One region of the Endozoicomonas lisbonensis genome, then DNA from elsewhere that is predicted to be linked to it. Evidence: predicted binding sites of a transcription regulator. Region 1 holds the regulator's gene; the other holds the start of a gene.
What was found. The regulator PhoB, encoded in region 1, activates phosphate uptake and scavenging genes when phosphate is short. The targets are predictions, from matches to a motif close to TGTCATANNNNTGTCANA.

Region 1 (15,915 bases):
ATAGGAAATAATCTCTGAAGACCACAGAGTATGCGGGCTGAAATAATCAGAAGACCTTGCTGCACGATTGCACGCTACGCAGAGAAATGAACAACTGTGCAAAGATGCTGCACGGGAAAGAAAGTCAGAGAACTGGGTGCAGACCGCATGAAAACTAAGGTTGTAAGTATTTTTATTTTGCCAATGACAGGTTATTAGTGGTGACACTTTTGTGACATAAACACCCTTTTTTGGGTTAGTGACACCCTTGTGACACCCACTTTTTTACAGGCATAAAAAAACCCCAAAGTCTTGAATTACAAGGGCTTTGGGGTTTAGTGCTTGGTGCCGGCACCAAGAGTCGAACTCGGGACCCACTGATTACAAGTCAGTTGCTCTACCAACTGAGCTATACCGGCAAGGAACGATGCGTATATTATGTTCGGAGCTTGTTTTTGTCAACACGCTTTATGGATTTATAAACAAAAACAGACCCTTAGGGTCTGCTTTTGTCACTTTCCTTGTTCGGTGGCTTCCTGCCAGACCGCTTCCTGATTCAGTTTAAGCCTTCCTGGCTCCCGGGCATCCTGCCTGACTGATGGTTCTATTATGCAGGAACAGGAAAATCCGAACAGAAGGAAAAATCTATTGTCTTTGTGAGAGATCGGCTATTCGTTAGTTAATCGAGTACTAACTAAGAAGAAGGAAAGTGATTGTGGGGGATGTTTAAAAAACAAATACAAAAAAGCCAAATCGCTCTTTATCTGAAGAGTGATTCGGCTTTTTTGAGGAATTTGGTGCCCAGGAGAAGACTCGAACTTCCACGCCCTTTCGGACACTAGCACCTGAAGCTAGCGCGTCTACCAATTCCGCCACCTGGGCAAATCAAGTTTTTTAAGAACTCTTGATGTTCTTCAAATCAGCAGGTAACTCTGATTTGTGTGACCCACTCAAAAGATGAGTGGTGCCCAGAAGAAGACTCGAACTTCCACGCCCTTTCGGACACTAGCACCTGAAGCTAGCGCGTCTACCAATTCCGCCACCTGGGCCTCGTGAGCTGCGTTGTCGTGCTCAGCAAGTGGTGCGAATAGTAGGGATGATCATTGAAAGAGTCAACACCTTACGGTTGAAAATTTGGTTGCGGATTTTACGCATGCATGGCAAAAGTGCTTTTATAACTACTTGATACTCAAGTCATTACCAGGGGAGGTCAGAATGCAGTTGAACAGGAAAGACATGCGACTTCTGAACCAGCTGTTGAGTTTCTGGGTAGACAGGGCGCTGTTGACCGATGAGCAGTCGGCACTCCTGCGGCAGTCGGTTAAAGAAAAGAAAGCTGGTTGGCAGCTTCTGGCACGTTATGCCTTTTATTGCACGATCGTATGTGGCGTTTTAGCCATTGCTGCTGTTCTGATGGATGAAAAACTAATTGAGCTTCTGCTAAAACTGTTTGATGCCTCAGCCATTGTAAAGTCTGCCAGCTTTGCCATTGCAGCTGTTCTGGTTTTGTATTTTGGCCATCGGTTTGGGAAAAAGGCACCGGGCCGGTTTTATACCCGCGAATCGTTCTATTTTCTTGGCGTATTATTAATCGCTGCTTCGGACTGGTTTCTGGGGAAGGCTCTGGATACGGGTAGTGGTCACTATTCATTATTGTTGTTTCTGGCCTTCTTTATCTATTCGGTTGCGGGTCTGGTGCTTTTTTCCCAAACACTGTGGCTGTTTGCGCTGATAACACTGTTCTGGTGGTTTATTGCAGAAACCAATTATCAGGCAGGCAAGGCTCTTTATCTTTACGGCATGAACCTGCCCGTCCGGTTCAGCCTTTTTGCTGCGGCTGTTTTATGCTTTAGTTATTTAATGCCGCACAGTTCTGTCACCAGACCGTTTTTTCCAATGACAAAAATAGCAGGGCTGATATGCCTCTTTGTGGGTTTATGGGGGGTTGCGGTGTTTGGTAATTACGACGATGTCGCAAACTGGAGTGAAGTATCCCAGTACGAACTGTGGCAATGGAACCTGCCATTAGCCATTGCCTGTGGAATCGCTATTTGGGTTGGGACAAAATGGGATGATGACATTTACCGGCATGTGGGTATCAGTTTCTTCATCCTTCTCATCTACACACTGTTTTTTGAATACGTTTGGGACGTAATGCACCAGGCTTTGTTTTTTGTTCTGCTGGGATTGAGTTTCTGGGCGCTCAGCCAGTTCGCAGAAAAAATCTGGCTTAAAAAACAGACATGAAAATATAAAACGGTTAAACAACAAGAGCCCGAATGCTGTTGCAAACGAGCTCTCTTATTGTATGACAACAGGTGTATAAAAACTGGAAGGTAATACTTAATCGTTTACCGCATCTTTTAATGCTTTCCCCGGTTTGAAAGCAACAGTATTACTGGCTGCGATCTGAATAGCTTCACCGGTTTGCGGGTTCTTGCCTGTCCTGGCTGCACGACTGCGTTGCAGAAAAGTACCAAAGCCCACAAGGCTCACAGTATCTTCTTCTTTGAGTGCTTTGGTAATAACGTCAATGAGTGCATTCAGAGCCTTACCGGCTTCGTCTTTGGTAAGGTCTGCCTGATCTGCAATGGCATTAACGAGATCTGGTTTGCGCATGGTGTCATGGACTCCCTTGTTGTTTTTTTTGTGTCCCACTGGCGAGGCAACAATCAACAGACTAATCCACTGATGCCATAAGGGCAATACCTGAATGCGCCTGAATGCCTTGATAGTCGGGCTTTTAACAGAAATCAGGAAATATCAATCATTTCAAAATCTGATTTTTCTGCACCACAGTCAGGACAGAGCCAGTCTTCAGGCACATCTTCCCAGCGGGTACCTGGCTCTATGCCGTCTTCTGGCCAGCCTTCGGCTTCGTCGTAAATCAGCCCGCAAATAACACACTGCCATTTTTTCATACTCATACCAACCCCTCCTGCAACGGCCTTAAGGCTTTTTATAGCTTTAGTCCGGGTGTGAATCCAGCCAATGAGTTTAAATACCGTCGCGCATTGAGTTTACCAACCCTGAACATCAAATGTCAGATAAACGCGTCACATTCAACTAAATTGAATGCGCTTTGTTCTGATATGAATGCTGGTTCCATGACTGGATAATAAACACTTGAATTATTGAGGAGTCAGGTGTGAACAACACGACACAGGCGGTTCCAGGAGCCTCCGCAGGGCTGAAACCATCGTTTCTCGAACGCATTTTCAAGCTGAGCGCACACAATACCACCGTTAAAACGGAGCTGATGGCCGGTGCAACCACCTTCATCACCATGTGTTATGTGATCTTTGTTATTCCGGCTATTTTGTCAGATGCCGGTATGGATTCCGGTGCGCTGTTTGCCGCAACCTGCCTGGTGGCTGGTCTGAGCACCATCTTTATTGGTGTCTACGCAAACTGGCCGATAGGTCTGGCACCGGGCATGGGATTGAACGCTTTCTTTGCCTATGCTGTTGTACAAGGCATGGGATACAGCTGGGAGCAGGCCATGGGTGCTGTGTTCTGGGGCGGTATTGGCTTTATGTTGTTAAGCCTGTTTAAAGTACGTGAATGGATCATCGACAGCATCCCTTCCGGACTTCGCGTAGGTATTACCAGTGGTATCGGTTTGTTCCTGGCTCTGATTGGCCTTAAAAGTGCCGGAGTGGTAGTGGCCAGTCCCGGAACCATTGTTACTCTGGGGGATATCACTCAGTTTGGCCCTCTGATGGCGAGCCTGAGCCTGTTCCTGATTCTGGGTTTGTCTTTCCGCGGTATTAAAGCATCAGTATTGATTGCTATTGGTATTGTCTCCCTGATTGCCCTGATCGCAGGTGACGTATCCTATACCGGCATTGTGGCTGCACCACCAAGCGTTGCCCCCATTGTTGGCAAGCTGGATATTATGGGTGCTCTGTCACCTGAAATGATTGGCGTTATTGTTGCCTTCATGTTTGTAAACCTGTTCGACACCACCGGCACTTTGATCGCTGTGGGAGACAAGGCAGGTCTGGCCGACGAAAATGGCAAGATGACCAACATGAATCGCGCTCTTATGACCGATGGCGCTGCGTCCTGGATTGGTGCCATTATGGGTACACCAACAGTCACCACTTACGTTGAAAGCGCCTCTGGCGTGGCAGTCGGTGGCCGTACTGGTTTGACGGCTGTCACTGTGGGTGTGTTGTTCCTGCTGTGTATGTTCCTGTCGCCTCTGGCTGGAATGGTGCCTGCCTATGCGACCGCTGGCGCACTGGTCTATGTAGCGGTTCTGATGGTGGGCAGCCTGACCCGTATTGACTGGGATGACCTGACAGAAGCAGGGCCGGTACTGATCACAACCATTATGATGCCGCTGAGCTTCTCAATTGCTAACGGCATTGCCCTTGGTTTTATCGCTTACCCGGTGATTAAGGTACTGGCTGGCCGGACATCGGATGTAAGCATCAGCGTCTGGGTTCTGGCCGCTCTGTTTGCACTGAAGTTTGTTGTCTTTGGTATCTAAACTTCAGCTTCCCCTCTTCACAAGGTGTGCGTTCTGCACACCTTGCTCTTCAAAAGAACTTCAAAAGAATTACCCTACAGAACCCTGCCTTTAAGTGCTATTGTGTCTGGGATAGCCAGCAGATCAGATGAATACAACAAATGCCGTTTATAGATTTCGCTCACCAGACCTGGCAACCCAAACCAGTCCTGACCGATGAGTGTATGAAGAGCATTCCGGAACCCTACAGAAGTTGGCTGCTTGATTCCGGTTCTCTGACTCAACGCCTGAAGTCCATGTGTACCAGACAGTTCCGGGTCAAAGTGCTGAGGCATGAATGGGGCGTTCCCTCCCGTTCAGAGCTGGAATTTCTTGGGTGCCGTCATGAAATGGCAAGCATTCGGGAAGTGTTACTGATTGTCGATGACCACCCCGCTGTGTTTGCCAGAAGTGTTTTGCCAGCCAGTAGCCTGACCGGGGAAAACCGGGAATTGCTGGAGCTGGGGGAACGCCCGCTGGGAGAGTTTCTGTTTAACCAGCCGTCACTCAAACGGGGTCAGATTGAGATTGATGAACTGCCTGCCTGCCAGTTTAACCTGCATTTAGATCGACCATATAAGGAAGAAAGTGCCTGGGGAAGGCGCTCACAGTTTTTCCTGAATGGTAAAGCTATTTCGGTTTGCGAAGTTTTTTTACCGGAATACAATCCAGAGCTTATGTAAGAGTACTTATAGAAAGTCTAACCTGTTAGACTGAAACCCAAGCCAGTTGCAACAATGACAATCATCATGACGTACCTTAAAAAACTGGCGGGGGACTCTTTCAACCTTCAATCTTTTTCGGCCCGCTACCCCCGCATAAAGGATTTTGTCCAGCTGTGTCGGCTGGATCGCCCTATTGGCATCTACCTCTTGTTATGGCCCACCCTTTGGGCATTGTGGATGGCAGCAGAAGGTCTGCCCAGCCTGAAAAACCTGTTAATTTTTATTGCCGGAGTGGTTCTGATGCGCAGTGCCGGCTGTGTCATCAACGATTATGCGGATCGCCACTATGACGGCAGTGTAAAAAGAACCAGCAACCGCCCTCTGGTAACGGGAAAAATCAATGAAAAAGAGGCTTTGCTTTTTTTCTCGCTTCTGGTCGCCCTGTCTTTTGTTCTGGTTCTTCTTACGAACCTTCTGACCATCATGCTTTCTCTGGGTGGACTTGCCCTTGCGGCTATTTATCCATTTGCCAAACGTTTTACTCACTTGCCTCAGGTGGTTCTGGGAGCCGCTTTTGGCTGGGCCATCCCCATGGCCTACGCCGCAGAAAGTGGAACGATAAGTCAGATTGGCTGGTTATTGTTTCTTGGTAACGTGTTCTGGACGGTAGGTTACGATACCCAGTACGCCATGGTGGATCGTGATGATGATGTGAAAATTGGTATCAAGTCGACCGCTATTTTGTTTGGTGAGCTGGACAACATCATTATCGGCGTCCTTCAATGCCTGGCTCTTGGTACATTAGTAATGGTCGGTATTCAGGCAGGTCTTGGCCTGAGTTTTTATTGTTCTCTGGTGGTTGCGGCAGGATTGTTTGTTCATCAGCAGTTACGAACGCAAAATCGGGAAAGAATGGACTGCTTTAAAGCGTTTCTCAGTAACCACTGGGTAGGAGCCGTCATTTTCTTGGGCATTGCTTTCGGTTATGTTTAAGCCTTTTTAAGCTTCCATAAGATAGAGGTGTCATCTGTTTGTAACATTTGAGCTGTGTAATGGCGCAAATGGGGATTTTATCTGGCAAAACAGGCTGCCAGGTTCCGAAACAGATGAGACAAGAAAGGTGAACAGGCATGTCAGGAAGAACAATTCTCATCGTAGACGATGAAGAACCAATCAGGGAAATGGTCTCTGTCGCTCTGGAAATGGCAGGTTATAACTGTCTGGAAGCGGCTGACGCCAAACAGGCACATGCTCATGTTATCGATCACAAACCAGACCTTATTTTGCTGGACTGGATGTTGCCGGATATCTCCGGCATTGAATTCGCACGTCGTTTAAAACGGAATGAGCTGACCTCTGAGATACCCATTGTCATGCTGACCGCAAAAGGCGAGGAAGACCATAAAATTCAGGGGCTGGAAACAGGCGCAGACGATTACATCGTCAAACCCTTCTCCCCACGGGAGCTGGCTGCGCGCCTGAAAGCCGTCTTGCGTCGTGCAGGTGGGATGGACTCCCAGAACCCGATTGTTATTAAAGGTCTTGAACTTGACCCTGTCAGTCATCGGGTCAGCATCAACGGCAACCCGGCGGAAATGGGACCCACTGAATACCGGTTGCTGCAGTTCTTTCTGACGCATCAGGAGCGGGCTTACACACGTGGGCAGTTGCTGGATCAGGTCTGGGGAGGCAATGTGTACGTGGAAGAACGAACCGTCGACGTCCATATCCGTCGGCTGCGCAAAGCTCTGGGATCAGACTATGAAGGCTTTGTACAGACGGTTCGTGGTACGGGTTACCGATTCTCGGTAAAGGTTTAAAGCTGTTTATCAACACTCGAAAAAAGATCCGGAATGACCAGTATTACCAAATCTTACATCCTGAGCCGAATGCTGTTGTTTTCAAGTATTGGCTTCTGTCTTGGCTGGCTTCTGGGCAACGCTTTTCTCGGGCTTTCTCTCGTATTGGCAGCTTATTGCCTCTGGAGTGTTAAAGAGCTGTTCCGGTTGCTGGACTGGCTGAATGCTGCCAAAGACCGCAACGAAGAACCACCTGAAAGTAAAGGCCTGTGGGGGGAGATATTCGACGGAATCTATCGCCTTCAGAAGCACCATGGACGAGCCCGCCGCAAACTCTCTACCGTTATAGATCGAATCCAGTCATCGACAGCCGCGTTAAAAGACGCGGTGGTCATGGTGGATCGTCATAACAATCTTGAATGGTGGAACATTGCGGCAGAAGAGCTGTTAGGCTTTAAGAAGCCCGACGATCAGGGGCAGCCCGTCACCAATTTGCTGCGTGATCCACGCTTTGTGGATTATTTTGAGCAGGGTCGTTATCAAAAACCGCTGCAGATTCCCTCGCCGCTCAATGATGAGTACCAGATTGAAGTGAATATCACCGTGTATGGCCGTGGCAACCGCATGATCATTGTCCGCGATGTCACCCGCCTTATGCAGCTGGAAACCATGCGTAAGGATTTTGTGGCAAACGTTTCCCATGAACTCAGAACGCCACTGACGGTGATCTCAGGCTATCTGGAAACGTTGATCGACGGTGTACACGATCATGATCTTCCACCAATATGGGGCAAGGCCATGAACCGTATGCAGGAGCAGTCACTGCGTATGCAGGGACTGGTTCAGGATCTGTTGACGCTTTCCAAACTGGAAGCCGCTGAAATCGACGAGAACAGCGCTGTCAGTCTGCTGCCGATGCTTCATGCCATTGTTGAGGATAGTAAGGCGTTAAGTGGGGAGAGCCAGCATAAGATTCACCTGGAATGCCCTGAAGACGCCGAACTGGCCGGTTGCGCTCACGAGCTGCGTAGTGCCTTCTCGAACCTGGTGTTCAATGCTGTGCGCTATACCCCGGCAGGTGGCAAGATTTATGTACGTTGGTGGCAGGACGAAGATCGTGGTCATTTAATGGTGGAAGATAATGGTATTGGTATCGATCCAATCCATATTCCCCGATTAACGGAGCGTTTTTACCGGGTTGATAAGAGCCGTAGTCATGCAACCGGTGGAACCGGTCTGGGGCTAGCCATTGTAAAGCATATTATGCTGCGTCACGGCGGTCGGATCAGTATCAGTAGTCATCCGGGCAAGGGCAGCAAGTTTGTCTGTCATTTCCCCAGGAAACGGCTGGTGGCTTTCGCAGATTGATGAGTGATCAGAAATATCAATGTTGCCCAACGTAAAAAGGGAGCTAAGGCTCCCTTTTTACTGTCAGTGATGGCTGAAAGAATTATTCAGCAACACAGTCCAGGCGTTTTTTGCCAGTGCGGTCCAGGTAAGCCTGGAAGTCGCGAGGCAGACGGCCTGTGGTAGCGCCTTCCCACTGAATGGTGTCACCAGCTTCAGTCTGGTATTCAAAAGTGTACTTCTGAATGTTACGACGCTTTTTAGGGGCTTCCAGTTCCAGAGCACCCAAATCGTCCAGGGATACGCCGCGATCATTCATAATCTGCTTGATCGCTTCAATGCTTTCAATTTTGGCCTGGCGCTTTTCATCTTCTTTATCGCGAGCTTCCAGCTTTTCAGCAAGAACGTCGTTCATGCGAGAAATGATGCGCTCCAGATCTTCGACATGAACATCTTTGAACAGGGAACGAATACGGGTTTTGCTGCTCAGGCGATGTTGAATTTCTTCAAAAACGTTCATTTAAAATGACTCCCTCATCTGACTTAATATCCGAATTATGTTTGTACGGACTTGGGTGTTAATATAAGTGTCCTTATTTATACAGCAAGGATTTAATTGATGGAAGTATTCAAGTCTATTTTACAAAATAAAAATGTAAAAATATGCAATTGAATGAATACAATATAACCTTGCTGACTTAAAAAGAAATATTTTATTTATCCCCTGAATTGCCCTCAAAGAATTGTGATGGATTCACCCCTGTTTTAAGGCTGGTTCTGGCAGGGTATAGGTTTTCAGGCTTCTGGAAAAGTCCTGCAGAACTTTGATTCCACTGCTTTCAGCTTCATGACACCACTGAATTAAGGCTTCAATGCGTTCATTTTGGTCTTTAATTTGATGCCAGATCGCCTGTAAATCTTTCTTTTTCCTGTAAATGGTATTCAAAACTTGACTGGTATCAATAATTGAATGAATTTTTTCCATGTGAGCAGGTGCCAACAGATGCTCTTCCCGTGCCAGAAGCTTTTGAGCCGATTTTAAAAGACGCTTTGTCTTTTCAGTAGCGATTTTTTGCTCATGATTGACCAGTGGCGCAATGACCTGACGACGGTACTGCGCCATTATCTGAAATCGATTATTAATAACAGCCATTACGGTATCACGATCAATATGGTTTTTATCTTTATTGCGAATAGCCAATGGCTTCGTTCTTTTGATGCTGGCCAGACCTAAAAAGCGAAACAGCCGAATCCAGAGCCAGCCTATATCAAACTCCCAGGGGCGAACCGATAGTTTGGCAGAATTTGGGTAGGTGTGGTGATTATTGTGCAATTCTTCACCACCAATCAGTATTCCCCAGGGAAATATATTGCGGGCTGCATCTCGGCATTCAAAATTGCGATAGCCTGAATGATGTCCGACACCATTAATCACACCCGCTGCAAAAAAGGGAATCCAGATCATTTGAATAGCCCAGACGGTTATACCAATAAGGCCAAACAGGGCGACATCAATCAATAACATGATGGCAATACCGAGAAATGGATAAGGGGTATAAAGATGGTTTTCAATCCAGTCCTCAGGCGTTCGTTGCCCATAACCTTCTATTGTCTGAGGATTTCTGGCTTCCTTTCTATACAGCTCAGCGCCCTGCCAGAGTACGATTCCCAAACCTCTTTGTACCGGGCTGTGAGGATCTTCTTTCGTTTCACACCGGGCATGATGTTTACGATGAATGGCCGTCCACTCTTTTGTGCGCATTCCGGTTGTCAGCCATAGCCAGAATCGAAAGGCGTGTTTGAGTACCGGATGCAGGTCAACCGAATTGTGAGCACTGTGCCGATGCAGATAAATAGTGACAGACAAAATAGTGATGTGAGTGAGCAACAACGTTGCCAGAATGACTCCCAAAGGTGAGAGGGCAAGCATGCCTTCGTACCACATTTGAATACCTCACTGATTCGAACAGGCTCACTTCTCTTTCGGTGAGTCACTTTTTTCAGGGCAGTGATAAGACTGAGTCACTTTATCACCCTGACAGGTTTCCATGGTGACATCAAATTGCCACAACCGGTGAATGTGCTTTAACAACTCAGGAGTGGTTTTATCCAGCGGTCGCCCCTGATGTTCATAGTGCCTCAGTGTTAATGTCCTGTCGCCCCGGGTGTCAACATTGTACACCTGAATATTAGGTTCCCGGTTGCCCAGATTGTACTGGGCTGCCAGAGCTTCCCTCACTTCTTTATAGCCCGATCCGTTATGAATGGCATCCACCTCCAGATAGGACTTACTTTCGTCGTCCAGCACTGAAAACAGCCTTAAATCCCGCATGACCTTCGGGGAAAGGAATTGCAGAATAAAGCTTTCATCCTTGAAGTTTTTCATGGCGAAATGCACAGTTTCGAGCCAGTCGCTACCGGCAATATCCGGAAACCACTGTCTGTCTTCATCGGTCGGGTCTTCGCAGATTCTGCGAATATCCTGAAACATGTTGAAACCAAGGGTATATGGGTTGATACCGCTGTAATACGGGCTGTCAAACGAAGGCTGATAAATAACGTTAGAGTGCGAGTGCAGAAACTCCATAATAAAGCCGTCAGTCACTTTGCCTTCGTTATGCAGTTCATTCATCAGATTATAATGCCAGAAGGTGGCCCAGCCTTCGTTCATCACCTGAGTCTGCCGTTGCGGGTAATAATACTGGGCAATTTTCCGGACAATACGCACCAGTTCACGTTGCCAGGTTTCCAGCAGCGGGGCGTGTTTTTCCAGAAAATACAGTACGTTTTCTTCCGGATCTTTGGGAAAGCGGACTTTTTTCTTTTCCGCTTTCTCTTCTGACTTGGGAATCGTACTCCAGATATCGTTCAGGGTTCGCTGGATGTATTCAGCACGTTCTTCCTGACGGGCTTTTTCCTGTTCGGCAGACAGCGGGCGAGGTCGCTTATAGCGATTGACCCCCTGATTCATCAGGGCATGACAGGCATCAAGAATCTCTTCGACCTTTTCCACCCCATACTTCTCTTCACATTGTGCAATGTAAGACTTGGCAAACATCAGGTAATCGATGATGGATTCAGCATCGGTCCAGGTCTGGAACAGGTAATTACCCTTGAAGAAGGAGTTGTGTCCATAACAGGCATGAGCCAGCACCAGCGCCTGCATGGTCACGGTGTTTTCTTCCATCAGGTAGGCGATGCAGGGGTTGGAATTGATCACAATCTCGTAAGCCAGCCCCATACGCCCACGCTGATAATTTTGCTGGGTATGCAGGAACTGTTTGCCAAAGCTCCAGTGGTTGTACATCAATGGCATGCCTGTGGAGGAGTAGGCATCCATCATTTGTTCAGAGCTGATGATTTCAATCTGGTTGGGATAAGTATCCAGCCGAAACTTGTCGGCGATTCGTGCCAGCTCCCGGTCGTATTCCTCAATCAGTTCAAAGGTCCAGTCAGGACCGGTGGAGATGTACTGCTTTTCCTTTTCATCTTTAACAGCCTTATCACCGCTCAGGGCTGTATCACCGCTCAGGGCTGCATCATCGCTCATGCTGTTTCCTTCTTCTCAAACAGTCTCCGGAAGACCGGGAAAATATCTTCAGGCGTTTTAATCTGCTGCATGGCAAAATGATCCGGGAACTGCTCGGCCACCGATTCGTATTCCCGCCACAGGTTCTGGTGGGCGCGATCCGTAATCTCTACGTAAGAGAAATACTGCACCTTGTGCATAATGGATTCGGTAAGAACTTTTGAACAAACACTGGAGTCGCCTTCCCAGTTATCACCATCGGAAGCCTGGGCAATGTAGATGTTCCAGTCAGTCGGACTGTAACGCTTGTCGATAATGTCCCGGCTCATTTCCAGGGCGCTGGAGACAATGGTGCCACCGGTTTCCCTTGAATAGAAAAAGTCATCTTCGTCAACTTCTTTAGCCGCAGTATGGTGACGAATAAAAACCACTTCAATCTGTTTGTAATTGCGTTGCAGGAACAGGTACAGCAGGATAAAAAAGCGCTTGGCCATATCCTTGATTTCCTGCGTCATGGAGCCCGATACGTCCATAACACAGAACATCACCGCTTTATTGCTAGGACGTGGCACCCGGATACGGTTGTTGTACTTGAGATCGAAATCATCAATAAACGGCAGTTTCTTCAGTTTACCGTTCAGCCGTTTGATCTCTTCCCTCAACTCAATGGCACGTTCCAGGTCAGTCGCGTCAGGGCTGACTTCCATTTCCCTGAGTTCTTTTTTAAGGGCTCGAATTTCTTTTCGGCTGGAACCGCCCAGGGCAATTCGCCGGGCATGGGCAGAACGCAGCGAACGAACAATGTTTAAGCGATCCGGTGAGCCTTCATTGGTAAAGCCTGCATTTTTGGTTTCATACTCTGTGGCGTCATGGAGCTGCTTGCGAACCAGATTGGGCAGTTCCAGATCGTCAAACATGTGGGAAAGGAACTCTTCGTGATTAATCTGGAAGGTAAACTCATCCATTCCATCGCCGGAATTGCCAGCCTTACCAGAACCGCTGCCACGCCCTGCACCACCGTTGGGTCGTTTGATACGATCACCCTGAACAAAATCCTTATTGCCCGGATGCACCTGTTTATAACGACCACCCTGACCGTGTTGAAAATGAGGCTCGGATAAATCCTTGGTAGGAATAGTGACTTCACTGCCGGACTCAACATCCGTAATGGAGCGTTTATTGACCGCTTCAGAAACCGCTTTCTTGATATGCTTGCGATAGCGATCGAGAAAGCGCTGACGGTTTACCGTACTTTTGTTCTTTCCGTTCAGACGACGATCAATAATTATGCTCATCACACGCTCCCTGTTTGTTAGTCGTACAGCGGGGCTAAATCCCTGCCCCGCCTGATGACCTCACAACTACTTCCGGAACTCCTTACTTCGGAGCTACTGAGACTTTCTTACGCGTATGTACCATTCAGCCAGCAGCCTTACCTGTTTCTCGGTGTAGCCTCTGTTGACCATACGTTTCACAAATTCATTGTGTTTGCGCTGGTCGTCATTGCTGCTTTTAGCGTTGAAAGAAATCACCGGAAGGAGGTCTTCAGTGTTAGAGAACATTTTCTTCTCAATCACTGAACGCATCTTTTCATAGCTCGACCATGCCGGATTCTTGCCGTTGTTATTTGCCCGAGCCCTTAATACGAAATTAACGACTTCGTTACGGAAGTCTTTAGGGTTGGCAATACTGGCGGCTTTCTCGATTTTTTCCAGCTCTTCATTGATGGTGGCGCGATCAAGAATGTCCCCGGTTTCCGGATCTCTGTACTCCTGATCCTGAATCCAGAAGTCAGCGTAGGTAATGTAACGGTCAAAGATGTTCTGACCGTACTCAGAGTAGGATTCCAGATAGGCGGTCTGAATTTCCTTACCCAGAAAATCAATGTATTTGGGTGCCAGGAACTCTTTCACATAGCGCAGATAACGCTCATGGATCTCTTTCGGGAACTGTTGCTGCTCAATCTGCTGTTCCAGAACATAGAGCATATGTACCGGGTTAGCGGCAACTTCACCGGGGTCGAAGTTGAAGACTTTTGAGAGAATCTTGAAAGCAAAGCGTGTTGACAGGCCTTCCATGCCTTCATCAACGCCAGCAGCATCTTTGTATTCCTGCAATGGCTTGGCATTCGGGTCGGTGTCTTTCAGACTTTCACCGTCGTACACACGCATCTTGGAATAAACGTTGGAATTCTCCGGCTCTTTCACCCGCGACAGCACCGAGAACTGAGCCAGCATTTTCAGAGTATCCGGCGCACAGGGCGACTCTTTCAGCGAACTGTTCTCCAGCAGCTTTTCATAAATCTGTATTTCTTCGGTCACTCTGGTGCAATAAGGCACCTTGACGATATTTACCCGGTCAATAAACGCTTCATTGGTTTTATTATTACGAAAGCTCTGCCATTCCGACTCATTGGAGTGAGCAAGAATAATACCGTTGTAAGGAATAGCCCCCATGCCTTCGGTACTGTTGTAATTACCTTCCTGAGTAGCCGTCAACAGAGGGTGCAACACCTTGATAGGAGCCTTGAACATCTCTACGAATTCCATGATGCCCTGGTTGGCATTACACAATGCGCCAGAGAAGCTGTAAGCGTCGGGATCATCCTGAGAGTACTCTTCCAGCTGGCGGATATCGACTTTGCCCACAAGGCTGGAAATATCCTGATTGTTTTCATCACCCGGCTCGGTTTTGGCAATGGCGATCTGGTTCAGGATACTGGGGTAGAGTTTAACCACTTTAAACCTGGTAATGTCGCCGCCAAACTCATTGAGTCGTTTGACAGCCCAGGGAGACATGATGCCGCCGAGGTAACGACCGGGAATGCCGTACTCACTGGTCAGGATGTCACCGTCTTCATCGGCATTAAACAGGTTCAGGGGGGACTCAAACACCGGGGACCCCTTAATGGCGTAAAAGGGGATTTTTTCCATCAGGGCTTTAAGCTTCTCAGCCAGAGAGGATTTACCGCCACCGACCGGCCCAAGCAGATAAAGTATCTGTTTCTTCTCTTCCAGTCCCTGAGCCGCGTGTTTGAAAAACGACACGATTTGTTCAATGGCTTCTTCCATGCCATAGAACTCTTTGAAAGCGGGATAACGCTTGATCAGTTTATTGGAAAAAATTCGGCTTTGTCGTGGGTCTCTGGAAGTGTCGGTCATTTCCGGTTCGCCAATCGCCTGCAACATGCGTTCAGCAGCATTAGCGTAAGTGGAAGGCTCATCCCTGCATAACTGCAGGTATTCCTGAATGGTCAGCTCTTCCTGTTGATGGGATTTAAACCTCTGTTGATAGCTGTCAAAGATATCCATATCGCGTCACCTGCCCTGTCTGATGTGTTTGGTCGATTCCCACGCTGCGGCTGCACAAACAGTCTTCTCACAACAGGGTTATCGACAGAATCAGTACAAAGACCACCTTTTAATTATAGAACTGTCAAAAAACAGCCCTGAGCCAAAAGCTAAAAAGTGGCCGAGGCTGACAGCCATTTCCATTGGCTGACATCATGGAACGCTTAACCTTCGTATAAGAAAAACTTATTGGAGGTTAACTCAAACAGAGCGGGAAAAAGCAAGCCCCTTTAAATTTATAATGTGGAGTTTTTAGACAATCTGCAATAGCTGGAGACTTAAAATACCGTATTTTTATTTCTGACAGACTTGTAACATAAGTCAGATGACGTATTTGGTTAAGTTGCGGAGTTTTTCAGGATCGGTGTTTGTCAACATCGGTATTTGTCAAAATAGTTGCCCCGAATGGCATAAGCGTGTTTCAACCAACGCAACTGGTGAACGACGGCTTTGCGATAAACCATTCTGTCCACCAGCGCCCGTCATTATTTTTTTAATTGTGTGATCAACGTATGTAAAAAGCGAGTGGCTTCTCCACCGGTTGCAGCCCGATGGTCGAAGGTTAAAGAAATCGGCAATACTTTATGACTGACGGCCTGCCCGTCAACACTGACAATTTCTTCCCGTAACTGCCCGACACCCACGATGCAAACCATCGGAGGCACAATGATCGGTGTTGCATATTTACCAGCAAACACACCAAAGTTGCTTAATGTAATCGTAGCGCCAG
Region 2 (15,915 bases), 820 kb from region 1:
CTTTTGAAGCACAGTAAGTTCCTGAGAAAGGTGTCACCACCTGGCCGGATACACTACCTATATTGATGATGGTGCCAGACTTTCTTGAAACCATGGCTGGTGTAACTGCCTGAATCAGTTTAAGTGGTGCAAAAACATTGGTTTCAAACTGCATCCTTACTTCCGACTCAGGCATCTCAATGACCGCCCCCATGGCACCATAACCGGCATTATTTACCAGCACATCAATTCCACCAGCCACTTCCATACTGGCGACCAGTTCCCTGACCTGATCATCACAGGTGACATCCAGAGTCTCAATCCGAATATCTGATGATTCAAGGTCTGATAAGGTGTCTCTCTTTCTTGCTGTCGCCCAGACCTGCCAGCCCTGACTGGCGAACTCTTTCGCCAGGGCTCTGCCAATACCTGACGAACAACCGGTAATTAAAACATTCTTCATTTGGTCTTACTTTCAGGCAGCTGAGATAAGTCGGATGTATCCAGTGTTTGTCTGGAAAACTCTTTTTTCACCCTGACACCGAGCGAAACAAATTCATTCGTTTGTGAAATCAGGTTGCCACGCCCCTGTTTGAGGGTGTTCATGGCTTCATCATAAGTATTTCTTGCCGTTGTCAGCTGAGTGTCGAGTTTTTCCATCTTCTCAACAAATACCCGCAACTTGTCGTAAACCAGACCGGCACGATCGGCCAGCTTTCTGGCATTGGCATTTTGTCGTTCAATGGTCCACAGGTTGGCAACGGTTCTGAGGGTGGCAAGCAGTGTGGTGGGCGTCACAACCACAATATTCTGTTCAAAAGCATCGTTAAACAGCTTCTGGTCATGCTGGAAAGCGGCAATAAAGGCAGGCTCTACGGGCATAAACATAAAAACAAAGTCTGGTGTTTTTACGCCTGCAAGGTTTGGATAGTCTTTATCGCCCAGGCCTTTAATATGATTACGAATACTGAGGATATGCCGCGACAGGGCCGACTGCCTTTCATCATCATCCTCTGCATTCACGTAAGCCATGTAGTCCACCAGCGACACTTTAGAGTCGATAATCAGATGTTTTCCCTCTGGCAGATAAACAACAAAATCTGGTCGTTTATTCTGACCTTCATCGTCCTTGAAGTTAGCTTCCCGCTCGTACTCTTCCCCTTTAATCAAGCCACTGCTTTCAAGGATTTTTTCAACCTGAAGTTCCCCCCAGTTGCCCTGTAGCTTCTTATCACCTTTAAGGGCTCTGGCAAGGTTACCGGCTTCATCTGTAATTCGCTGATTCAGGCTGTGCAGGGTTTCGAGTTGCTGCTTTAAGGCTGCCCTGCCTTCCATATCAGCCTGTTGAGCCTGCTCCACTTTATTTCGAAAGTCGCCCAGCTGTTCTTTAAAAGGTTTGAGTAATGTATCCAGACGTTCCTGATGCTGCTGGGAAAACAGTTTGCCTTTGGCTTCCAGAATTTCACTGGCAATATGATGAAACGCCTGCTTCTGGGTTTCGCGGTTATCTTCCAGTTCTTTTATCGTTTTATCATGATGCTGTTGCTGCACTTCCAGACGTGTTCTTAATTCCCTTACAGCCTGTTCAGCCTCACTGCGATTCTCGCGTTCCACCTCAATGCGTTCCAGTAAACGAACCCGGTCGTCTTCACCCTGCCGGATACGCTGGTCACGCTCAGCCACCCGATCCTGCTCACTGCTTAACAGGGTTTCCAGCTCGGCCTGCATCCGTACGTTTTTTTGCCGTGCCACCAGCCAGCTCAATAAAGAGGACAATACTGCAACAATAGCCGCCACGATCACTGTGGTTGAGGACATAAACAGAATCTCAGTCAGGGTTGATCTTCAGTCATGTTACTATTTCAATCGTTTGTTTTCATAGACATCAGTCGGGCTTAAGCCTTTTTGAGAATTGCTACAGTCGGGAATAGCCGAAGGAATGAGTCATTGAATTCTTTTGTTCGGGAGCGAATCGTCTCTCCCATAAAAGCTTTACTGAACCAGGGGTTGAATCCGGACTCTCTGGCGTTGTGCCTTGCAATCGGCTTTGTGCTGGGCTTCTTTCCTGTGTTTGGCGTCACCACCCTGCTCTGCGCACTGACTGCCGCGGCTCTGCGACTGAATCAGGTCGCCATACAGGTTGCCAACTACTGCGGTTATCCATTGCAGTTTATTCTGTTTATTCCGTTTATACGGCTCGGGGAGTATCTGTTCGGACTGGAACGTATTTCCGTAAATCCTGCCGATATTTTTATGCTGACAAAAAGCAATTTTAGTCTGTTTCTTGAACTTTATGGTCTGGCCATCGCAGCCGCCTGTGCAGCCTGGGTGCTTGTGGCAGTACCAGTGGTGATACTGTTATGGAAGGGGTTTGCCATTCTGCTGAAAGCAAAGATGAAAACAGTTTAAGCGTCCGTGCTTAATGCAGTTTTAATACTGTTCCTGTATTTCAAAAAAGTCCTGCGACAATTTCCATACACCAGCGTCGTTTTTCACCCATTCCTCCAGTGTGATGACGCCTTTGCCCACATTCATAGACCAGCTCGCTCCCAGATGAACCTTTTCATCGCTGACCTGTTTCAACCAGATGTCCGTATAATGCAAATCAGACGCTCCGGACAGAATAAATGGACGCCAGAAGTTGTCTATATTGTCTTTGCCGACATATTCTCCCATTGGATCAGCCTGCATGACCGCATCAGGCAAATAAGCGGAAACGCAATAGTCGGCATCTCCCTGGTTAAAGTGCTTGACCCATTGTTTGCTGGCAGTCAGAACTTCAGCTAGCACATGGTGACTCATGAGCCGCCTCCTGATGATCGCTATGGGTCCATAAAGTTTAGGCTAATTCAGTGTCACTGATTTTTTGATTCCAACTCAGAACCAGGCCAAGCATTGCCACACACAAAGGCACTGTTACCAACAGCAGGCCAACCCAGCCAATGGCATGCAACAGCAGGCCAGATGTCAGAGCCGCCACGGACTGGCAACCAAAAATCAAAAAATCATTCAGCCCCTGGGCTTTTGCCGTTTCTGACTCTGAGTGCATGTCGGGCAACAGGGATGTACCTGCCACAAACAGGAAGTTCCAGCCAACACCCAGCAATACCAGAGCCCACCAGTAATGCATAAACGACTGATCCATGACACCAAGGACGACACAAAACAGATAAGCAGCCAGCCCAAGTACAATCATGCGCTTATGACCCAGCCGCTGCACCAGCCAGCCTGCAAACAAGGACGGAATAAACATTGCCATAATGTGGCTCTGAATTACCCACTTGGTTTGCGTCAGAGAAAATTCATTTATCTGATTCATGCTTATGGGGGTAGCCGTCATAATCAGTCCCATCACACAATAAGCGACAGCGCCACTGAAAGCTGCCACCAGAAAGCCTCTCCGTTCCAGCAGTTCCTTTATGCTGCCGGACCCTGAGCCCGATTTCCCACCCGGGTTGCGGGTATTCTGGTAGCCGATGGAGAGTATGAAAAACGCCAGCAAAAACAATCCGCCCAACAGAACGAATGCGCCTTCAAAAACGCCCGAAAACCAGTGCTGTCCAAAGATCACCAGTTCAGGCCCAAGCCAGGCGGAAACAAGCCCTGCCACCAGAATCCTCGAAGCCGCTAACGGTCTCTGCTGCGCCTGTACACTTTCCATTGCTGCAAAACGGAACTGTTGCGAAACCGCCCCAACAGCCCCCAGCCCACCACTGGCCAGCACAAAAAGCCAGAACGATGCCTGAACCAGAGACCACATTGCCAGCATTGAGAAGCAGACACCGCAAAGCATGGCTGTTAAAAACAGCCTCTTTCGCCCCCAGCGGGCAGCAAGGTGAGCAGCAGGGTAAACAGACATCGCCATGCCAATCACCAGTACGGCAACAGGCAGCGTTGTCCATTCCTGTGACGGTGCAAAACCATGAGTTGCGAGAGCTGCCGAAAAAATCATCAATGGTGTGGCACACATGGCAAATGCCTGGGCAAAGAACAGTGTTCTTACATTGGCTGGCATAACAAATCCATTGTCGTATTGTTATCGTTGTTGAAAAAAATTGCTGTTGAAAAAAATTGCTGTTGAAAAAAATTGTTATTGAAATGAAGAAAGACTGTCAGGCCTGTCTAAGCCTGACAGTCAGGAGAGCTACATGCCCCCCAACAGAACGTATTTGATCTCCAGATAGTCATCAATGCCATAACGAGAGCCTTCACGTCCCATTCCGGACTCTTTTACACCGCCAAAGGGTGCCAGCTCGGTTGACAGAATACCGTCATTAACCGCCACCATACCGTACTCCAGAGCTTCAGCTACCCGGAATACACGACGTAAATCGTTGGCATAAAAATAGGAAGCCAGACCGTATTCGGTATCATTCGCCATACGAATAACGTCGTCTTCATCGTTAAAGCGGAATACCGGTGCCAGAGGCCCAAAGGTTTCTTCCTTATAACACTGCATTTCGGGCGTTGCGTCAGCAATCACTGTCGGGGTATAGAACAGATCACCAGCAGCGTGTTTTCTGCCGCCGCACACCAGTCGTCCATTTTTGCTGACCGCGTCCTGAACGTGTTCATCGGTTTTTTCAACCGCTGCACGGTCAATTAATGGTCCCTGATCAAAATCTTCGACCAGACAGTTACCTACAGACAGCTCTCTTACCTTTGCAGCAAATTTTTCTATGAACTCATCATAAACGCCTGCCTGAACAAACAACCGGTTGGCGCACACACAGGTTTGTCCGGAGTTTCGATACTTGCTGACAATGGCACCTTCTACAGCCTTATCAATATCCGCATCATCAAACACAATAAAAGGCGCATTACCTCCCAGTTCCATGGAGACTTTCTTAACCGTGTCAGCACACTGTTTGATCAGTAATTTGCCAATCGGCGTGGAACCGGTAAAGGAGAGTTTGCGAACCGATGGATGAGACGTCATTACACTACCAATGGCAGAGGCTTTACCGGTAATCACATTGACGACACCCTCCGGAATACCAGCCCGCTCGGCAAGTTCTGCCAGAGCCAGAGCAGAAAGTGGCGTGACTTCTGCTGGTTTTATAACAATCGTACAACCAGCAGCCAGGGCAGGTGCGGCCTTCCGGGCAATCATGGCCGAAGGAAAATTCCACGGTGTAATAGCAGCAACCACCCCAACAGGCTCCTTGGTCACCAGGATGCGCTTGTCACTGCCATGGGCAGGTACAATATCGCCATAAGCCCGCTTGCCTTCTTCCGCAAACCACTCAAGATAAGACGCTCCATACACCACTTCGCCTTTTGCCTGTGGCAGGGGTTTGCCCTGTTCAGCGGTCATCAGCGTTGCCAGATCGTCCTGATGTTCCAGCATTAAATCGTGCCAGCGCCTTAGCAGTACAGCCCGTTCTTTAGCCGTCTTACGTCGCCAGGAAACCATTGCCTGCTCTGCGGCTTCGACCGCTTTAACGGTCTCGGCTTCTCCCAGTCTGGGTACGTGGGCAATAACTTCTCCAGTCGCAGGGTTAATCACCGGAATAGGCTCAACACCACTCGCCTCAACAGACACCCATTGCCCGTTGATGTACGCCTGTTCCCGCAATAATCCAGTATCTCTCAGTTGTAGTGCCATAATGACTCCCTCTTATTTATCTTTTTATTGAAATCTGGAACTTAATTAACAACTTAACCAACAAGCAAAGATCAGAACTACCGGGTACAGAGACCAGGGAGACTGCCTGTATAAAGAAGCAGCTGCTGCATCAATAAAATTATTATGGAAACAACTATTTATGAAAATAGTCACAGCAACTGAAGCGGATCGTACCATTATTTTCAGTATGTTGGCTAAGTCCTTTGCTGAAGATCCTTATGTTTCCTGGCTCTATCCAGACAAAGACCTGCGCATGAGCATCTGGCCCCGGGTCATGGAAGCCATTGGGGGCAAAGCGATCGGCTGCAGAACCACTTATATGACCGCCGATGGCAGCGGCGCAATACTCTGGCTACCACCCGGTGTCGAACCCGACCTTGAGAAAAAGATCCAAATCTTTCAGGCCAGCATCCCCCCCTCCCGGCTTGAAGCAGTCAGGGAAATGGATCGGCAGTATTTCAACCTGAAACCCCCATCATCCCCCTGGGTACTGTCCATCATTGCTGTCGACCCTGATCATCAGCAACAGGGCATCGGTTCAGCCCTTATGGAGTACTCATTGAAGCAGATCGGAGATCAGGCGAAAGAGTTGTTTGTGCTGTCCTGCAACCCCAGAAATATCAGCTTTTACCAGCGTTCCGGTTTTGAGCTGCTGGGCAGGATTCAGGCCGATGATGCTCCCCCCATGCACCCGTTGCTGCGGATTAATCATTAATCCGACAGCGCTGTCAGAATACTGCATTGAGGGTTATCATCACCGGCGCAACTCTCGATTAGCCGGTTCAGGCTGGACTTCATGGCTTCAAGCTGTTGAATTCTGGACTCGACATCCGCCAGTTTTTCTCCGGCGATTTTTTTAACATCGGCGCTGCGACGCTGGCTGTTCCGGTTTAATTCCAGCAACTCCCGACACTCATCCAGACAGAAACCCAGTGCTCTTGCCTGCTGTACAAACTTCAGCTCCTGGACCTGTTGGTCAGAATAATCCCGGTAGCCATTTTCCTGCCGCCGGGCAGCAGGAATAAGGCCAATGCTTTCGTAGTATCGGATCGTTTTACTGGTCAGGCCGGTTATTGAAGCCACTTTAGAAATGTTCATGGTGCTGATTTACTTGAATTTTCTCAACCTATTGGCATTCGTCACAACTGTAACCGATGAACAGGCCATCGCTGCACCCGCCACCACAGGGTTGAGCAACATACCCGTCAATGGATAGAGAACACCTGCCGCAACAGGAATACCCAGGGTGTTGTAGATAAATGCTCCAAACAGATTTTGTCGTATGTTCTTCAGGGTCGCTCTGGACAGTAATACAGCATCAACCAGTCCGTGCAGCGAAGACCGCATCAAGGTGATATCCGCTGACTCAATAGCCACATCGGTGCCACAACCCATGGCAAAACCAACGTCAGCCTGTGCCAGCGCGGGCGCATCGTTAATGCCATCACCGGTCATCCCCACCTTTTCTCCAGCTTCCTGTAGCTGCTTCACATGAGAAGCTTTATCCGCTGGCAACACTTCAGCATGAACGTCATCAATGCCAACCTGCCTTGCCACAGCTTCAGCGGTTTTTCGATGATCCCCGGTCAGCATAACCACTTTTATACCGGCAGCTTTTAACCGTTCAATCGCGACTTTAGAGTCGGAACGTATCGGGTCGGCAATGGCCAGAATGCCCACTACCTGTTTCTCCAGCGAAACCAGTACAGGGGTTTTTCCTTCGTCAGCCAGGCGGTCAACCTCTGCCTGCCAGCTGTCGTGCGATAGTTTATTGAACGTCATCCACTGTGCATTACCCAGAAGAACATTCTGACCATTAACCTGTCCTGAAATACCAAAGCCGGATTTCATTGCAAAGTTATCAGGGGCAGAAAGCGTCAGGGAACGAGCCTTTGCGGCTGAAACAATGGCTTCTGCCAGTGGATGCTCGGAGGCAGATTCAAGGCTGCCAGCCAGTACCAGAAGCTGTTCTTCACTGAAACCATCCGTTACCAGAATGTCGGTGACTGCCGGAGCGCCTTCCGTTACCGTACCCGTCTTATCGACAACCACTGTCGTTAACTGACTGGCTTTCTGCAGGGCTTCACCATTGCGAACCAGCATGCCAAGCTCAGCGGCTCGTCCAACCCCGGCCATCACTGACATTGGGGTCGCCAGACCCAGCGCACAGGGGCAGGCAATAATCAATACGGTGGTCAGTACCACAAAGGCGTGAGCAACGGCGGGCTGTGGCCCAAGAAAGTACCAGACCAGCGCTGAGAGAATAGCAATGACAATAACCACTGGCACAAAGACCGCAGAAATCTGGTCCGTCAGCCGGGTAATGGGCATTTTGGCATTCTGTGCCTGTTTCACCAGTTGAATGATATGCGCCAGTGCCGTGTCTTTGCCGACTTTTTCTGCCACAAACAGGATCGAACCATTCTTGTTCAGCGTGCCTGCAGCCACTTCATCATCAACACCTTTGCTGACTGGCAGGGGCTCACCTGTCAGCATGGATTCATCCACCAGCGTTGTACCACTGGTTACCCGACCATCGACGGGGATTCGCTCACCTGGGCGAACACGAACGATATCGCCAGCCCTGACCGCCGTCACCGGCACATCAATCTCTTCTCCCTCTCTGACAATACGAGCCGTTTTTGCCTGAAGCCCCAACAACCGCTTAATCGCTGAGCTGGTTTTACCCTTTGCCCGAAGCTCCATTGCCTGACCGATATTAATCAAACCGATAATCATGGCAGAGGCTTCAAAATACACATGTCGAGCCGCCACTGGGAACCACTGAGGCCAGAGTACCACCACCATGGAGTAGACCCATGCTGTCCCGGTACCCAGTGCAATCAGCGTATCCATGGTGGCAGAACCGTGACGAACCGACTCCACCAGCCCATTAAAGAAATGGCGTCCGGAGAACACCAGAATCCCCAGGGTGACCATACCGACACTGCCCCACAACCACTGATCCTGAGGGGTATGAACACTCATTGGGATAAAAAACATCGACAGCATCAGCGGGATACTGACCGCCAGCGCAAAGATGCCATGCTTCAGAAGATAACGGTACTGTTCCTGGTCACGCTGTTCCTGCTGACGACGATTGTCTTCTTCGCTGTCAATTAGCGACCCTGGCTTACCAATGGCTTCAAGTGCCTTTAGCAGTGTGACCACATCTGGCAAACCATCCACTTCTACAGTTTTCTCCGCCAGATTGACCCGGGCATCCTTCACATCGTCAACGGATTTAAGGGCCTTTTCGATTTTTGCAACACAGCCTGCACAACTCATATCGGGTACAGACAGGCTGATTGTCTCCTGATTCATACAACCTGCTTCCATTAATGGTTTCATTATTGTGAAGGATAAACCTTCCCGTCGCTGGAAGGTCAAGGTAAAGCATAACGATCATAATCAGTCCGGAAGACTTTGTGGCTGCTATCCATAAACACAAAGTGGTTAAATCGTGAAATATTTGTTTTTTGAGCCAAACTACTCTTGAAAAACAATGATAACTACTACCTACCCTCTGCAAGGATAAAAACGGACAATAAATATGAGATGCATTCTGCTGACCATAAGTTTATTTTGGTGTTTTTCCTGGATCACCGCTTTCGCTCACTTTCCTGCAAAAGAAGAATTATATGAGTTATGCCATCTGGATGATCAGGATGAAGCTGAGCGCAGATTGCATGAGCAGTTGCGATGTCACAATTATGAAGATGGCGTCAATTTGTTTCGATGGTTTACAACCGCTATAGATGAGCGCCCATTCAGTTATCCTTCATTTTTTTTCATATCTTCAGGTAATCAACGGCTAACCCGTTTATTAATAAACAGGATGTCAGATATTATAAACCAGCCAGTTTTGATGCCTCTTCATGAGCCTTTGCTTCACACACTTATTAATACAGATTTGTTTTATTCTGTCAGTGTTGGAAACCTTGAAAGAGTGCTATTCCTTTTAAACCAGCATCCGCGCCAGGCACGTATTCTTGATCATAATCGTCACTCACTGTTGAGCTATGCAGTCAGGCATGGGCATGATGACATCATAAGAAGCCTCTGGGCGAGCCTGATGCCTGATTTTCCTGACATTGATGGAAATAACCTGATGCATCTGGCAGTACAATACAATCAAACTTCAACTATACGCCTGCTTTTGTCTTTAGGTTATCCGCTGAATAATAGAAATCGCAGAGGGGAAACACCTCTGTTCCAGAGCGTGCTTGAAGGTCATGAATTCGCCACAAGGCAGCTATTATCTCAGGGAGCAAATCCTGATATTGCAGACAATACCAGTCAACGACCATTACAGATCGCGTTTGCCAGAGGCCATACAAATCAAGTTATAAGTTTAATTGAACATCAGCTAGCACCTATAGAAAATGCCCTGGGAAGGTATATGGACATCCAGACAGCCGAAACTGAAGCTATCGCGGTTAATTGTTTGATAGGTCATAGTTCAGCGGACAATACCTTTACCAACGGCGTTTACGGCCACTCTCTTATCAGAAGCCCACACAGGCAAAACCTGTTAAGACTCTGTCAAAATCTGCGAAGTCAGGCAGGGCAGTTAGCTCAGGCACTTCTGCTTAACCAGGCAACACAACAAAGTTTATTTCATGACTTGCAGCTGCGCGGTCCTGAACACCAGAACCGGCTAGAGGAACAACGTCAGCAGTTGCAGGCTTTCAGGGAGCGTCTACAGCAGGTACTGCAACGCCTGCAAAACGATTTGCAACGAATCAGGCAAAATGCCTGCAATGGTCAGGCACGTTAACCGTCGCACAGCACTTTGACACAGGCGATTACTGTCATTTCAATCAAACTGTCATAATATTTCAGAAAAGTGTCAGCTTTGTAATATTTCTGAAACATAAACCCTTTACCTTCGCCACCATCATTAACGCACTAAGGTGCAAAGACATGTCTGAGATGACAGCCGTTAATTCCGTTTCAAACGACAAGATGATGACCCGCCACTATGGTCGCATCTGGTTAAAGGTAATCCTCTGGATTTACGCCCTGCTGGTTGCCGTAAGTGTTGTAGGTTCCGGTTTCAAAATGGTGGTCGGCGGCAACGCTGCTGAACTGTTTAACTTTGCCAACAATGCTTTTCTGGCTCTGATTGCCGGCACCCTGGCAACTGCACTGGTGCAGTCTTCCAGTACGGTGACATCTATCATTGTGGGACTGGTGGCTGGCGGACTGCCAGTACACATGGCAATCCCAATGATTATGGGTGCCAATATTGGTACGACTATTACTAACACGGTCGTTAGCCTGGGTCATATGGGTTGTAACAAGGAGTTCAAGCGGGCTTTTGCGGCTTCCACTATCCATGACTTCTTTAACTATCTGGCGGTGCTGATTATTCTGCCGCTGGAACTGATGACCGGATTCCTGAGTAAACTGTCCCTGTCCGTGGCTGAAATGCTGATTGACACTCAGGACATGAGCATGAACTTCAACATTGTGAAGTTCCTGACCGCTCCGGCAGAAGACATTATCAAAGGTTTTGCAAACCTGCTGCCTGACACCACCCTGGGCGGTCTGGCAATGATTTCCTTCGGTATATTCCTGATTTTCTCAGCCGTAGTTCGTCTGGGCAAACTGCTGAAAAAGGTAATGACCGGCAAGGCGAAGAATGTTCTGGAAAAATCCATTGGCCGTGGTCCTGTTTCCGGCATTGCTTCCGGTGCCGCCATGACCGTCATGGTTCAGTCGTCTACCACCACCACCTGCCTGATGGTGCCAATGGTAGGCAGCGGACTGTTCACGGTTCGTCAGATGTACCCTGTGACTCTCGGTGCCAACATTGGTACTACGATTACTGCCATTCTGGCTGCCACTGCCATCTCTGCCGATGCCGCGATGCCTGCCATGACCATCGCTCTGGTACATCTGTTCTTTAACCTGTTTGCTGTCGCCTTTATTTACGGCATCAAGCCTCTGCGTGAAATCCCGCTGTACGCAGCCGACAAGCTGGCTGATCTGGCAGTGAAGAAGAAGGCTTACGCATTTGCCTATCTGGCACTGGCATTCTTTGTAGTGCCTGCACTGGCGATTCTGGTAACAAAATAACTATCGGTCGCGCATTAAACGCCCTGCAATTCATCATTGCAGGGCGTTTTTATTCGTTAGAACAACACTTCCACCCCAACCCACAGCTGTCTGCCCGGCTCATGAACCCTTAAGGCTTCAGGGTTAAAGGGATCGCGACTGCTGCGATTGACGTGCAGGGCATAGGTTCGGTCAAACAGATTTTCGACACCACCCTGCAGCTTTAAACCTTTAGCCAGCTGATACCAGCCATGCAGATGCATCACGCCATAGCCTGACGATTCACCAACATCCAGCCCACTTTGGGTATCCACCTTATTCTGCCGGGCTGCAAACTCACATCTTGCACCGAGTAACCAGTGACCGGTGTTGTAATCCAGTTTAATACTGCCCATCAGAGGTGGGATCTGTGGCAGGTTTTTCTGTTGCGAATCATCACGGTTTTCGCCCCGTGTCCATGACAAACCAATGGCTGGTTGCCAGTGTCCAACGTCGTAGCGAGATTCCATTTCCACACCATATAAACGTGCATCGACGTTTTTATACAGTCTGGCCCCTGTTTCTCCTGAAGTACGGAGGATAAAGTCGTTGACCTCATCGACAAAAGCCATCACCCGAAACTGTGCCTGCTCTGTCTGAAACTGATAACCGGCATCCAGCTGATGATGAATCTCGGGCTTTATCCGGGGGTTACCGACCCAGTCATCGCTGCCATGACAGCAGGAACCTCTGGAAGCGATGTAACGTTCAGAAGCATCAGCCGTCCGGACGCTGCGGCTGGCACGCAACTCAACAGACTGTGCGGATGAAAGATCATGAACCCAGCTCACCAGACCACTGCTGTTACCTTCACTGACTTTACTGGCCTTGTAACCGTAGTACTTCTGGTAAAGCGCATCCGGACTGCTGGCTCCCAGCGTTCCGGCAGCGGCTTTCGTCGCTTCCGCTTTAAAGTCATCATAGCGACCACCCACCCTGAGGTGGTTTTTATCGCTCAATTCATAATCCAGTTCAGCAAACAACCCTGCCTGACGATATTCAACGCCTGGCCACATATGAGACTGATACTGGTCAGCCTGTGAACGGTTGTCCAGAGCTACTTTATAGCGTCTGGCATCCCGGTCATTGGCCTGATAGTCGACACCAATACGCAGCTCACTCTTTTCCGTAAAAACAGAACCCTGCAAACGCCCTCCCCAGGTCAGTGACGAGGAAGGTGCTTTCAAACCATTGGGAACAGTGGGTTTGCGTCGCCTGACACTGTAATTGTCCATTCGGTGTTCAACATCAGAACGGTACGCTGACAGTTCGAGGGTATCAAATAGCAGAAAGGACTGGTCGTAACGGGTTTTAAATCGCCAGATATCGGCTTTAGCCCAGGGAGCGTCCATACCATTGCCTGAGTAATACACATCGTCGTCACGAACCGATTCGACATTCAACTCCATGCGGGTAAACCCGGCAACCTCTCCGGAAATAATTAAACCACCGGTATTGGAGTGAAAAGCCGAGCTGACCTTATTGCCACTGCCATCCTTATAGTTATCCCCATCCTGATAAGCACCATACGCCCGCAACCAGTTTTCAGAGTTGCCTGCCGCAATATCCAGAGACAGGTCTTTGGCTCTGGAGTTTCCGGTATACCCCATATTAACCCTGCCGGTAACCGATGGGTGCCAGCGCATACCACGATCGTTGTTAAAGTCAGGATCGTCTCTGGTAAACAGTACCGTACCGCCAGAGCCACCAGCCCCATAGATGACCGACTCATATCCCCGAATGACTTCCACTTTGTCGTACCCGGCCCGACTGACGTAAGTGGTGGGTGGGTCCATTCGCCCCGGGCAGGCACCATGAACATAGGCACCATCCATCAACACATTCAGCTGACTCTGCTGCTGGCCACGGATAATCGGCTCGAAACCTTTACCACCTTTTCTGGAAGCTGTTACACCGGTGATTTCTCTTAAAGCCTGTCCCGCATCAGTAGCAGGAATATTGACCTGACTAACAGATGAAACCGACTCAGACGGCAATAAAGACTCCGACACATCGACCGCAATATCTGGAACATCATCCGCCCGGATAGCCGGTGACAATATTCCAGCAAACATTCCAACAAACACCCCACAGAACACCCCGAAAAGCACGCTGGGAAACAGCCGTAGTTTTTTCATTAACCAACCCTGTGATGACTTCTTATTTTTTCGGTTGGTCAGTATAGGTGTTATGATTACGTACTGAGCAAAAAATCCACAGTTACAGGCAGACATCCATGCAACACGCCCCAGGGCTTGTCTGGTTCAGATCAGATCTCAGGGTTCTGGACAATCCCGCTCTTTATCATGCCAGTCAGCGATGCTCCCAGGTCATTGGTGTCTATCTATTGTTTCCGCAGCAGTGGCAGCTACAGCACGATAGTAATAATAAACTCTATTTCTGGATGCAGAACCTCAGGGTTTTAGAAAACGAGCTCGGCAGGCTGAACATTCCTCTGGTTATTGTCCCGGCCGAATTATTCAGCAAAGCGCCGACGACTCTGCTTGAGCTGGCGAAAACATTTAACACCCAGTCACTCTGGCTGAACGATGAATACGGTGTTTACGAACAAAAGCGGGACAACGACACAGAACGCTTATTCAGACATCAGGGTATTCCCTGCCACCGCTATCATCAGCAAACCCTGTTTATTCCCGGCACCCTCCGAAACAAACAGGGCGACTACTTCAAAGTCTTTACGCCTTTTAAGAGGAATCTGTTTCAGCAGATCACCTCAGAGCAACTTCAACCGCTGCCCGCTCCCGAAAAACAGGCACCTTTATCACTGCCGCATACTAGCCCCGAATCATCGGAACAGCTTTTTCCCCCAACCGCCAGAAACATTGATGACCACTGGCCTGCTGGTGAAGCCGCAGCACACAGCAGGCTGAACACCTTTCTGGTTAATACCATTGAGCAGTACCACAATCAGCGGGACTATCCATCAATAGCCGGAACCAGCTCCATTTCTCCCTGGCTGACCGCTGGTACTTTATCAGTGAGGCAATGTTTTCATCAGGCATTACAGGCAAATAATGGTGAGATGGATACTGGCAACCGTGGCATCACCACATGGCTTGGTGAGCTGGTCTGGAGAGAGTTTTATAAACATATACTGCATGGATTTCCACGGGTTTCCATGCACCGGGCTTTCAAACCCGAAACAGAAAATCTGGCCTGGCAGAGTGACCCGGAACTGCTCAAAGCCTGGCAGGAAGGAAAAACAGGTTTTCCCATCGTCGACGCAGCCATGCGACAGCTGACCAGTACTGGCTGGATGCACAACCGCCTGCGCATGGTCACTGCTATGTTCTTATCCAAAAACCTGCTGATCGACTGGCGGCTAGGCGAACAGTTTTTTATGGAGCACCTGATTGATGGCGACCTGGCCGCCAATAACGGCGGCTGGCAATGGTCTGCCAGTACCGGCACTGACGCTGCACCTTACTTCCGAATGTTTAACCCCACCAGCCAGTCAGAAAGGTTTGATCAACAGGGAATCTTTATCAGGCAATGGCTGCCCGAGCTGGCTCATCTGGATAACCGGCAGATTCATGCGCCATACCAGAAAAGCAAACAACTGGAACTGAACTATCCCTCACCAATTGCAAGCCACAGTGAGTCACGGGAAAGAGTGATGAATGCCTTTAAAGCACTGAAAGATCCGCTTTAATGGCCTGTCCGTTTTGCGTACTCTTCAATGTGCTCTCCCGGTCGATAGTCCTCCAGCAGAAAGGGTGCCTTATCATCACACACTTCAATAAAGTGCTCTTTCTTCTGAAATATTAAACGCATCAACTCCATCTCTTCATGAAACTCACTGGCATGCTCATGATAACCGCCTCCCAGAAGATGTCGGAATTCGTGCTGGGCAACAATGGCATCCATACCGGTCAGGTCACGGGTAAATGGTTTACCTCTGGCATCCTGAGCCTGAATGGTGATTTTCTTCCAGGTGGCGGTTTTGCCAAACGGCTTGCCTTTTGAACTCAGGCAACCATGCCAGAAACAGACTTTATCCCTGGATACTCCGGTAATCACAGGATTAATAAACACTTCAGGAGGGGCGGAACTGTTGACCATAGGGGGAGGGGCAATCAGGAACAGCTGCCAGGGCTTTCCAACCTGATTGGCTGATATTCCCGCAACGTTGGTGGTTATCATTTTCTGCATGGCATCAATCAGGGCATCAATGCGTTTGTCTG

Region 2: a site for PhoB is predicted at 10,468-10,485, ahead of V5J35_RS14680 (Na/Pi symporter). Genes of this name have one in related genera too.

The regions. Positions count from the first base shown of each region.
Region 1 covers NZ_JBEWTB010000002.1:2,233,505-2,249,419, forward strand. The annotation lists tRNA gene V5J35_RS11140 (tRNA-Thr) at 323-398, opposite strand; tRNA gene V5J35_RS11145 (tRNA-Leu) at 775-861, opposite strand; tRNA gene V5J35_RS11150 (tRNA-Leu) at 942-1,028, opposite strand; gene V5J35_RS11155 (hypothetical protein) at 1,195-2,226, shown strand; gene V5J35_RS11160 (HU family DNA-binding protein) at 2,323-2,598, opposite strand; gene V5J35_RS11165 (rubredoxin) at 2,733-2,900, opposite strand; gene V5J35_RS11170 (NCS2 family permease) at 3,239-4,477, shown strand; gene V5J35_RS11175 (chorismate--pyruvate lyase family protein) at 4,618-5,178, shown strand; gene ubiA (4-hydroxybenzoate octaprenyltransferase) at 5,245-6,153, shown strand; gene phoB (phosphate regulon transcriptional regulator PhoB) at 6,291-6,980, shown strand; gene phoR (phosphate regulon sensor histidine kinase PhoR) at 7,014-8,327, shown strand; gene V5J35_RS11195 (H-NS family histone-like protein) at 8,410-8,826, opposite strand; gene V5J35_RS11200 (DesA family fatty acid desaturase) at 9,061-10,251, opposite strand; gene V5J35_RS11205 (SpoVR family protein) at 10,279-11,856, opposite strand; gene V5J35_RS11210 (YeaH/YhbH family protein) at 11,853-13,130, opposite strand; gene V5J35_RS11215 (PrkA family serine protein kinase) at 13,224-15,146, opposite strand; gene V5J35_RS11220 (dihydrolipoamide acetyltransferase family protein) at 15,671-15,915, opposite strand, start outside.
Region 2 covers NZ_JBEWTB010000002.1:3,051,797-3,067,711, reverse strand. The annotation lists gene V5J35_RS14730 (SDR family oxidoreductase) at 1-442, opposite strand, end outside; gene V5J35_RS14725 (DNA recombination protein RmuC) at 439-1,797, opposite strand; gene V5J35_RS14720 (DUF2062 domain-containing protein) at 1,927-2,388, shown strand; gene V5J35_RS14715 (nuclear transport factor 2 family protein) at 2,410-2,781, opposite strand; gene V5J35_RS14710 (MFS transporter) at 2,819-3,994, opposite strand; gene V5J35_RS14705 (NAD-dependent succinate-semialdehyde dehydrogenase) at 4,124-5,587, opposite strand; gene V5J35_RS14700 (GNAT family N-acetyltransferase) at 5,748-6,323, shown strand; gene cueR (Cu(I)-responsive transcriptional regulator) at 6,320-6,706, opposite strand; gene V5J35_RS14690 (heavy metal translocating P-type ATPase) at 6,716-8,932, opposite strand; gene V5J35_RS14685 (ankyrin repeat domain-containing protein) at 9,162-10,388, shown strand; gene V5J35_RS14680 (Na/Pi symporter) at 10,535-11,692, shown strand; gene V5J35_RS14675 (TonB-dependent copper receptor) at 11,749-13,848, opposite strand; gene phrB (deoxyribodipyrimidine photo-lyase) at 13,947-15,383, shown strand; gene V5J35_RS14665 (peptide deformylase) at 15,380-15,915, opposite strand, start outside.